Regions from separate parts of the Streptomyces sp. HUAS TT11 genome, predicted to be linked through region 3. Evidence: riboswitches for the same ligand, from Rfam matches in the RefSeq annotation. Region 3 holds a riboswitch; each other region holds the start of a gene.

Region 1 (2,190 bases), 1.3 Mb from region 3:
TCGAAGGCGCCGGTGGAAGCGCCGGACGGAACGGCGGCACGACCCGTGCTGCCGTCGTCGAGGCCGACCTCGACCTCGACCGTGGGGTTGCCTCGGGAGTCCAGGATTTCCCGGGCTACGACGACGTCGATGGACGGCACGAGCATCTCCTTCTTGGATGTGACGCTGAGAGTGCGGGGCACTTGCGACTAGAGCCTATCCGTCCCGGACCGGCGGTCGGCCGACCGACCGTCCCATGGACACAGTGACGGTACACATTGTTTCAGTGCGGAACAAAGGGGCGGGGAAAGTCGCGGTGAAAAGCACGGGGCGGGCAGGCAAAAAGCCCCGCTCCGGTGCGTACGGGGGGTACACGCACCGGAGCGGGGAGCCCGTGGGGACGGGGGCTGTCCGCATTTGACCGTCGCGACGGAGGTCATGTGCGGGAGGACGCCGTGGGCCGGCCGCCGGGCCGCCGTCACTTCAGGTGCAGCAGCTGACCCGGGTAGATGAGGTCGGCGTCCTCGACGATGTCCTTGTTGAGCTGGAAGAGCTTCTGCCAGCCGCCCTGGACGCCGTTCTTCGCGGCGATCGAGCTGAGGGTGTCGCCCTTGACGACCTTGTACTCGCCGTCGCCCTTCTCGACCTTCCGGCCGGCCGGGGTGGTGACGGTCTTCTTCGCGGCCGGACGCTCGGTCGAGCGGGAGGCCGGCTGCGGGGCCGTGCGGGCGGCGCCGCTCTTCGCGCCACCGGAGGACGTGGCGGCGGCCGCGCCGTTGTACGGAGTGCCGGACAGGCCCTTGCCGCAGACCGGCCAGGCACCCTTGCCCTGACCCGCGAGGACCTTCTCGGCTATCGCGATCTGCTGCGACTTGCTCGCCAGGTCGGCACGCGAGGCGTAGGCGGTGCCGCCGTACGCGGCCCAGGTCGAGTTCGTGAACTGCAGACCGCCGTAGAACCCGTTGCCGGTGTTGATGGACCAGTTGCCGCCGGACTCGCACCGGGCGACGGCGTCCCACTCGGAGGCGGTGGCCGCGGAGGCGTTGCCGGCCGCGAGCAGCGGGGCCGCGACGGCGGCACCGGCAACACCGGCGAGCGAGATGGCGCGGACGGCCCTGGACGTACGGCGGTGCTTGCCCTTGCCGGAACACAGCATGGTTCGATCCCCTCACCGACGCCTGCGAGGTGAGCTGTCGGGTTCGGGCCGGTTGAGTTGCCCGGCCGTGCGCAACTGGGCGCACGGCTCCACCCCAAGCCGCCCCGGTCGATGTCCGGGCGCGGCACTTACCTTGGGTCCCCCGCTCCTGCCTACGGCGCTTGACGCGACGACTGTTCCGCACGGCCGCCGGCAGGATTCGGCGTGGCGACCATGGGGGCCCGCTGTGGCGAGCGGTCATGACCGTAAGCAGTCGATCCGCGGAATTTCAAAGACGATCAGGGCCTTTGAGACCCATCTCTCACTCTCACCAAATCGGACATTCAGCCCGAAGTGGGATGTGAAGTACCGTCGATCGATGGGCAGTTCAGTGCTTCCCGGCGGTCGGGTCCACATCGAGCGCAAGGCTCTGACCGGGGAGGATGAGGTCCGGATCGGCACCGACCGTCTGCTCGTTGGCCTTGTAGAGCGCCCGCCACCCGCCGGTGAGGTCAAGGGAGTCGGCGATGTCCGACAGGTTGTCCCCGGGGCGGACGGTGTACGAGCCGTCGGCACCGTCGCGCGCGGTCCCGGAGTCCCGCGAGGCGTGCCGGCCCGCCGGGTCGCCCGTGCGGGCGTCGGAGTCGCCCTCGTCGGCACTGCCGCCGCGATGGCGGCCGGAGCTGGACGCCTCACCCGCATCGTCGCTCGAAGAGGCGTCACTGCGGCCCGACTTGTCCGACTCGTCACCCTTCGTCGCGGCGGCGGACGAGTCGTCGCCACCCCGGGAAGCGGCAGCGCCTCCACGGTCGCCGGCGCCGTGAGACGTACCGGAAGACGGGGACGAAGAGGAGGAGTCGGACGACTCCGACGAAGGCGAAGAGGAGGACGACTTCCCCGAAGCGGACGTTCCGGATGAGTCGGTCAAGCCGGAGTCGAGCCCGAAGTCGGAGGAGCTTCCGTCCGCCGAGTCGCCCGCCACACCCGTGTCGACGTCCGCGGAGCCGGAGTCCTCGTCCAGACCCGCGACCAGCGCGCAGGCGGACCAGACGGAGGCGCCCCGGTCGGCCAGGATC
Region 2 (2,190 bases), 3.5 Mb from region 3:
GGCCTACGTCCTGTATCTGGGTGTGCGGGCACTGGGTGCGTCCTGGCGCCCGCGCCCCGCCGCCGCGCCGCCGCGGGCGGAACAGGAGGCCTCTTCGGGGCGGCCGATGTGGCAGGGGTTCGTGACCAACGCCCTCAACCCGAAGGCCTCCCTCACGTTTCTGAGCCTGCTGCCGCAGTTCGTGCCCGCGGGCAGCCCCGCGCTTCCCCGGACCCTGGAGCTCGCGCTGATCGTTCTCGTGCTCGCCCTGGTGTGGTTCCCCGTCGTCGCGCTGCTGGTCGACAGGCTCGGCAGGTGGCTGCGCAGCCCGCGCACGGCACGAGCGCTGGAAGCGGTCACCGGGAGTGCTCTGACCGCTCTGGGCCTGCTGCTCGTTCTGGAGCCGCTGCTGATCTGACGACGGCCCGCTGGACCAGCCGGGGCATGATGCGCCACAGCCCGGCGCAGACCACGAAGGTGCCGGTGGAGGCCGCGATACCGGCGGCGCGGCCGAGGGACACATCCACCACCAGCAGCACCGACCCGGTGAACGCGAGTGTGAGGACCACCAGTCCCGCGGCGGCCAGACGGGACGAGATCCGCACGATGGCCGGCTTGGCGTGCTGCTGGAAGAGCGTGCGGTGCAGCGCGGCGGGTGCCATGAACAGCACCGCGGCCAGCATGGAGAGCAGGAGGGTGCAGACGTATGTGGTGCGCTGGGCGGTGTCGAGGGACGGGAAGCGCTGGGTGAAGGCCAGGGTGAGCAGGAAGGCGAAGAGGATCTGCACACCTGTCTGGATGACGCGCAGTTCCTGCAGCAGCTCGGCGAAGTTCCGATCGGCGCGCTCCAGCGGCGTCTCGTTCCGTTCGTCGTGGGGGGATCGGTCGGCCATGGTCAACGAGTAACCGCTCCGGACCGCCTCACGCGCGGGTGGGGCGGCGGCGTGTCGCGCCGCCACCCCACCGGCCGGGTCAGCCGACCCGGCCGTACCACACGCGCTTCGTCCACAGCTTCTGGAGCCTCACGACGTCACCGGTCTTCGGTGAATGCCAGATCCTTCCCTTCCCGGCGTAGATGCCGACGTGGTAGACGTTCCGACCCGAGTGGAAGAACACCAGGTCTCCGGCCCTGCGCCGGGAGGCGGAGATGTGGTGCGTCCTGTTGTACTGAGCCGCGGCCGTCCGGGGCAGCTTCTTGCCCGCCTTCTTGAACGCGTACAGCGTGAGCCCCGAGCAGTCGAAGCGACGTGGCCCGGTGGCCCCGTACTGGTACGGGGCGCCCCTCTTCGCCGCCGCGACCTGGAGAGCCTTCGTCGCCAGGGAAGCGGCCGCCGCGTCGGCGCTGAGACCGGGGACGGTGATGCTGCCGCCGACGGCGGCGAGGGTGAGGGCCGAGGCGGTGCCGGCCCGGGTCAACAGCGACGGGACACGATTGAGCGCAGACATGCGCAACCCTTCGTCAGCCGCCTGTGAAGGATGACCTGTCGGATTCGGGCTGGCGAAGTAGCCCGGCCGCTCACGCGGCTTCACCCCAAGGACCGTCCGGATCTCTCTCGGACGGCCCGCCTTGCCGGGTCCTCCACTCCTGCCGATCCACTCCTGTCGACCGGTCGTCCGGGCGGCGGCAGGATTCGGCGTCCGCCCGGACCGCCCCGCCGCGGGTGGCGGGGGCTTGTCGTCAGGAAGGGATCTTCACGTACAGGCGTCGGAAAATCACAACGAAATCGGGGGTTTGTGGTGTTACTCACCACTCACTCGTTCGGCTGGACATCCCTGCGACCGGGGGCCGTTGGGGGGACGAGTGAGGCCCCGACCTGCACCGGAGCACCTCATTCCGCCCTCGGGCTACGCGCGTTGCCCAACTTCGCGGGCTCTCCGAAGGAGGGGTCCCTACTCCAACCAGGGGTACACCATTTGGTTCGTTTGAACCGCGCGTGGACGGTCGGTGCCCCCCGAAGCACCACACGACGACCCCTGCCGCCGCAACTCGCCGTCCACTGCGCGTCAGTCACATCCCGTCAATCCGCACCGGGCGGCAGCGCGATGCGGGCGGCGCGGCGTTCGCCGTCCAGGACCCGCAGCGCCCGGGTGAGAGTGGGGCCGTGCAACTCGTTCTCCCCCCTCTGGTGCATGAGCGCCAGCGCCTCCCGCAGTGCCGACGCCTTGCTCACCAGGGCCTGGGCGGCCCGCAGTCCGCGGTAGGTGTCACCG
Region 3 (2,190 bases):
GACGGTCACCATGTCGGGGCCGGGCACCGTCGAACTCCAGCCGTGCGGCGTCACCAAGGCGACGGGGCTCGCGCTGGCCGCCGGCTTCCTGGACCTGAGTCCTTCGGACACCGTCGCCTTCGGTGACATGCCGAACGACATCCCGATGTTCGAGTGGGCGGCGTACGGCGTCGCGATGGCCAACGCCCACCCCGAACTGAAGGCGGTAGCCGACGAGATCACGATGTCGAACGAGGACGACGGCATCGCCGTCGTCCTCGAGCGACTGTTCCCTGAAGGCCGATCTCAGTAGGCGCTGTAGACGTTGTCGATCGAGCCGTAGCGGTGGGCGGCGTAGTTGCACGCGGCCGTGATGTTCGCGACCGGGTCGTACGGGTCGAACGCGGTACCCGGCACGTGGTAGGTCCGGAAGGTCGGGTCGATGACCTGCAGGAGTCCCTTGGACGGGATGCCCTTGCGGGCGTTGGAGTCCCAGAGGTTGATGGCGCGCGGGTTGCCGGACGACTCGCGCATCACGTTGCGGTAGATGCCGTTGTAGCTGCCGGGGATTCCGCGCTCGGCCATGATCGCCAGGGACTGGCGGATCCAGCTGTCCAGGGAACCGGCGCGGGACGCAGCGCTGGTGACCTTGGCCGGAGCCGCCGAGGGGGCGGCGGAGGCGCAGGTCGCACCCAGGATGGGGAGGGCGAGAACGGCTGCTCCGGTACCCGCGACTGCGAGAGTGCGGGTGAGGCGGGAGGCCTTGGAGTTGCGGTTTCGACGGCGTGTGGGCAGGGCGAAAGCGGACACGTTGCATTCCTCTCCGTCGCCTGCGAGGTGAGCTGTCGGGTTCGGGCGGGGAGGTGCCCGGCCGTGTCCTCGCTGCCGAGGCACGGCTTTACCCCGAGCCGTTCCGGTGCGATGTCCGGTTCGGCGGCCTACCTGGGTCCCCCGCTCCTGCCGTTATGGGGTCGAAGGCTTCTCGAGCGGTGGCAGGATTCGGCGTTCCGCTCGGGTCGAATGGAAGGTATGCGAACGCACATGTCAGGAACAAGCCTGGAAATCACTTCCTGACCGAATTGACCCTGGTGATCGGGAATAGGCGGTTTGATCCACTTTGCTGGAGCGGGCTCAACTCGCTTGTTGCGAATGGCCCGTTGATGGAGGCGCCTCGAAGGGTCACAACAGCGGGCAAGTGACCCATTTCACCCTGACCGCCTCAAGGGGTGACGGGTTGTTTTGCGCTATATGTCCCGATTTAAGGAAATGCCTGCCCTGCCTGCTTGCCCGAAGCTCACGCTTGGGCAATTCGGGCATTTCACTACACAAAGGGTGAATGTGGGGAGCGATGTCGAGCGACGGCTAGTCCGTCGTGCGAGGGATCCGCCTCTGCCATGTCCGGTGGAACACCATGTCGTAGCCGTCCTTGCAGACGATCTCGTTCGAGGTGACGAAGTCGGCGGCGGTGCAGGTGATCTCGGAGTGGGCCTCCACCCTCGCGTCCCATCCCCGCTCCGGGCGGTGCAGCCGGATCGACCAGTCGCAGCGGATGCGGGCGGTCGACGGATCCGCGTCCTCGACGGTGTACGCCTCCAGCGCGTCCTCGGTCACTTCGAAGCCGTCCGGATACACCTGGGTGCCGTTGCGGCGCGGGTCGACCACCAGGAGCCATTCGCCCTTGGCCATGTCCCGCACCGACAGGCGCTCCGGACGCGGTTCGTCGAGCACGGTTGCGGCGCTGACGCCGAGCGGCGCGGACTGCTCGGGCTCCTCGAAGGTGATGCCCGCTCCCGACTCCCGTACACGAACCGGAAGTTCCAGCGCGCTGCCGGTCGGGTGCAGCGCGAAGCCGGCCGCCGACTCCGGCTGCGGCCACAGCCAGGGCCAGTACGCGGAGGAGACGGCGAGGCGGATGCGGTGGCCGGGACCGAAGGCGTGGCCGATGCCGCTCAGTTCGAACTCCACGTCCTCGGCCGCCCCGGGGATCCAGGGGACCGCCCGACCGGGACCCCGGCGCGCCGACAGATTGAGGGTGCCCCGGGTGACCAGCGTCGACGACCCGTCGGGCGCCACGTCGCACAGCCGGACGGCCACCTGGCCGTGCTCCACCGGGCAGGCGATCCGCAGCCGCACCCGGGGTCGCCCCAGCACCCAGGTCTCCTCGGTCGCCGCGAACTCGAAGCATGCCGATCTCGCGTCCTCCTCGCGCTG
Region 4 (2,190 bases), 1.4 Mb from region 3:
GCCGACCGCCACGACCGGGTGTGGCCCGCCCAGGTGCTCGGCACGTACTGCCTCGGCGGCACCCTGACCTCCCGCCTGGACCGGGTCCTGCGCGAGGAGAAGGGCTACACCTACGGAGTGCGCGCGTTCGGCCAGGTGCTGCGGTCCGCGCCGGACGGCACGGGTGCGGCGATGCTCGCCATCAGCGGCTCCGTCGACACGCCGAACACGGGACCGGCGCTCGACGACCTCTGGAAGGTGCTCCGCACGCTCGCCGCAGAGGGTCTGACCGACGCGGAGCGCGATGTCGCCGTGCAGAACCTGGTGGGAGTGGCACCGCTCAAGTTCGAGACCGCGGCCGCCGTCGCGAGCTCGCTCGCCGACCAGGTCGAGCAGCACCTTCCGGACGACTACCAGGCGACGCTGTATCAGGCGCTCGCCGGGACGGGCACGGTGGAGGCCACGGCCGCCGTCGTGAACGCCTTCCCGGTGAACCGGCTGGTGACCGTCCTGGTGGGCGACGCCGCGCAGATCGAGGAACCCGTCAAGGCGCTCGGGATCGGCGAAGTGAGCGTGGTGGCGGCCGAGTAGACCGACGCCCCGCGTCCGCAGGACCGAAGTCCGTGCGCGCGGGAAGCCGTCGAAGCGGCCGTGCCCATCGGGCGCGGCTTCGGTGCGGGCCCCGGTGATGTCGGTCACCGGGGCCCTGCCTCTTGGACTTTGTCCGTATTGCCATAGAGACGGTGGCTCTGCCCTGTGGGATGCGCTACAAACCCTCTGATCGGTTTGGCGATCGAAACAGGGCCCTCTTAGCGTCATCCGGGCTGTCCGTCAGGCACCGCGCCGCATCCGCGGCACCGGACAGCCATCGCCGAGTCCCCGTACGGCGCGAGCCAGGGGAGCCGGGGACCCACCCTCCTGCGCCGCCTTCGTGGCCGGAGGGGCCCGCTGCCGCCGTCCCTGCGGCCGCCAGCGGGCCCGATCCCTGGGGTGAATCGGGCGTGAAGCCCGTAGGAGACCTTCCTGCTCCGAACCCGTCAGCTAACCCGGTAGGCGAGAGGGAAGGAAAGGACCAGCCACACACATGGCGTTCACCTGCGCCACCGGGAAACACCGCCGTCCGAGCCGCGTGAAGCGCACGACCACGAACGCCGTGGGCGTCGCCGCGCTCACCACCACCGGCGTCATCGGTGCCCTGGCAGCTCCGGCGTTCGCCGCCGGCACCCCTGTCGAGCAGACCGGACTGATCCGGGCCGTCAGCATGGGCGACGAGGTCGCCGCGAAGATCGACGCCCAGGCCGCCGCCCAGAGGCAGGCCGCCGAGCTGAAGAAGGCCGAGGAGGCCGCCCGCAAGCGTGCCGCGCAGAAGGCGGCACAGGAGCGTGCGGCCAAGGTGCGCGCCGCCCGTGAGGCCGAGCGCCGTCGCCTGAACGCCTTCGTGGCGCCGATCTTCCACTCCTACGTCTCCACCGGGTACAAGACCGGCGGCTCCCTGTGGTCCAGCGGTTCGCACACCGGCATCGACTTCCATGCCGCCAGTGGCACGCCCGTGCACGCGGTCGGCTCCGGCACGGTCGTCGAGACGGGCTGGGGCGGTGCGTACGGCAACCAGATCGTCATCAGGATGAACGACGGCACCTACACGCAGTACGGCCACCTGTCGTCCATCGGGGTCTCCGCGGGTCAGCGGGTCACTCCCGGCCAGCAGATAGCCCTCTCCGGGGCCACCGGCAACGTCACCGGGCCGCATCTCCACTTCGAGGCCCGCACGTCCCCGGAGTACGGCTCGGACATGGACCCCGTCGCGTATCTGCGCGCTCACGGCGTGAACGTCTGACGATCCACCTCCGAGAGGCGCATTCGAAACGGGGGCGGCCCCGGCTCCCGAGCCGGGGCCGCCCCCGTTTCGAACGGCCGTCTGTCCAAAAAATATCCATGGATTCCGGCCCGCCGTCGGAAATGGCGAAGCACTGCAATAGAGTCGGTTGAACACACGTCAGCCGACGACGTTTCGCGGTGATTAAGGCGGAGGTCGGACATGCGTATTCCGGCGCACTCGGTATGCACGGCGATCCGTGACGACATCGTCTCCGGTGTCCACGAGCGCGGCAGCCGGCTCACCGAGGAGCTTCTCGCGCGCCGGTACGGAGTCTCCCGCGTCCCCGTGCGGGAGGCGCTGCGGACACTGGAGGCCGAGGGCTTCGTCGTCAC

Evidence for each region. A riboswitch is a leader RNA that binds a small molecule or an ion and turns the genes downstream of it on or off. The one in region 3 is predicted to bind cyclic di-AMP.
Region 1: it holds a riboswitch for cyclic di-AMP, as region 3 does, so the genes downstream of both, ACSHXN_RS24190 (transglycosylase family protein) here and ACSHXN_RS18270 (transglycosylase SLT domain-containing protein) in region 3, are expected to answer to the same signal.
Region 2: it holds a riboswitch for cyclic di-AMP, as region 3 does, so the genes downstream of both, ACSHXN_RS34190 (C40 family peptidase) here and ACSHXN_RS18270 (transglycosylase SLT domain-containing protein) in region 3, are expected to answer to the same signal.
Region 4: it holds a riboswitch for cyclic di-AMP, as region 3 does, so the genes downstream of both, ACSHXN_RS11940 (M23 family metallopeptidase) here and ACSHXN_RS18270 (transglycosylase SLT domain-containing protein) in region 3, are expected to answer to the same signal.

What each region holds. Positions count from the first base shown of each region.
Region 1 covers NZ_CP196184.1:5,398,918-5,401,107, reverse strand. Annotated here, with positions in the region: gene eno (phosphopyruvate hydratase) at 1-146, opposite strand, end outside; gene ACSHXN_RS24190 (transglycosylase family protein) at 458-1,135, opposite strand; cyclic di-AMP (ydaO/yuaA leader) riboswitch at 1,140-1,305, opposite strand; gene ACSHXN_RS24185 (transglycosylase family protein) at 1,503-2,190, opposite strand, start outside.
Region 2 covers NZ_CP196184.1:7,622,040-7,624,229, forward strand. Annotated here, with positions in the region: gene ACSHXN_RS34180 (LysE family translocator) at 1-397, shown strand, start outside; gene ACSHXN_RS34185 (DUF6328 family protein) at 336-872, opposite strand; gene ACSHXN_RS34190 (C40 family peptidase) at 952-1,425, opposite strand; cyclic di-AMP (ydaO/yuaA leader) riboswitch at 1,429-1,626, opposite strand; gene ACSHXN_RS34195 (hypothetical protein) at 1,998-2,190, opposite strand, start outside.
Region 3 covers NZ_CP196184.1:4,085,601-4,087,790, reverse strand. Annotated here, with positions in the region: gene ACSHXN_RS18275 (HAD family hydrolase) at 1-292, shown strand, start outside; gene ACSHXN_RS18270 (transglycosylase SLT domain-containing protein) at 286-789, opposite strand; cyclic di-AMP (ydaO/yuaA leader) riboswitch at 792-991, opposite strand; gene ACSHXN_RS18265 (CocE/NonD family hydrolase) at 1,342-2,190, opposite strand, start outside.
Region 4 covers NZ_CP196184.1:2,655,033-2,657,222, reverse strand. Annotated here, with positions in the region: gene ACSHXN_RS11945 (M16 family metallopeptidase) at 1-570, shown strand, start outside; cyclic di-AMP (ydaO/yuaA leader) riboswitch at 839-1,050, shown strand; gene ACSHXN_RS11940 (M23 family metallopeptidase) at 1,064-1,816, shown strand; gene ACSHXN_RS11935 (GntR family transcriptional regulator) at 2,018-2,190, shown strand, end outside.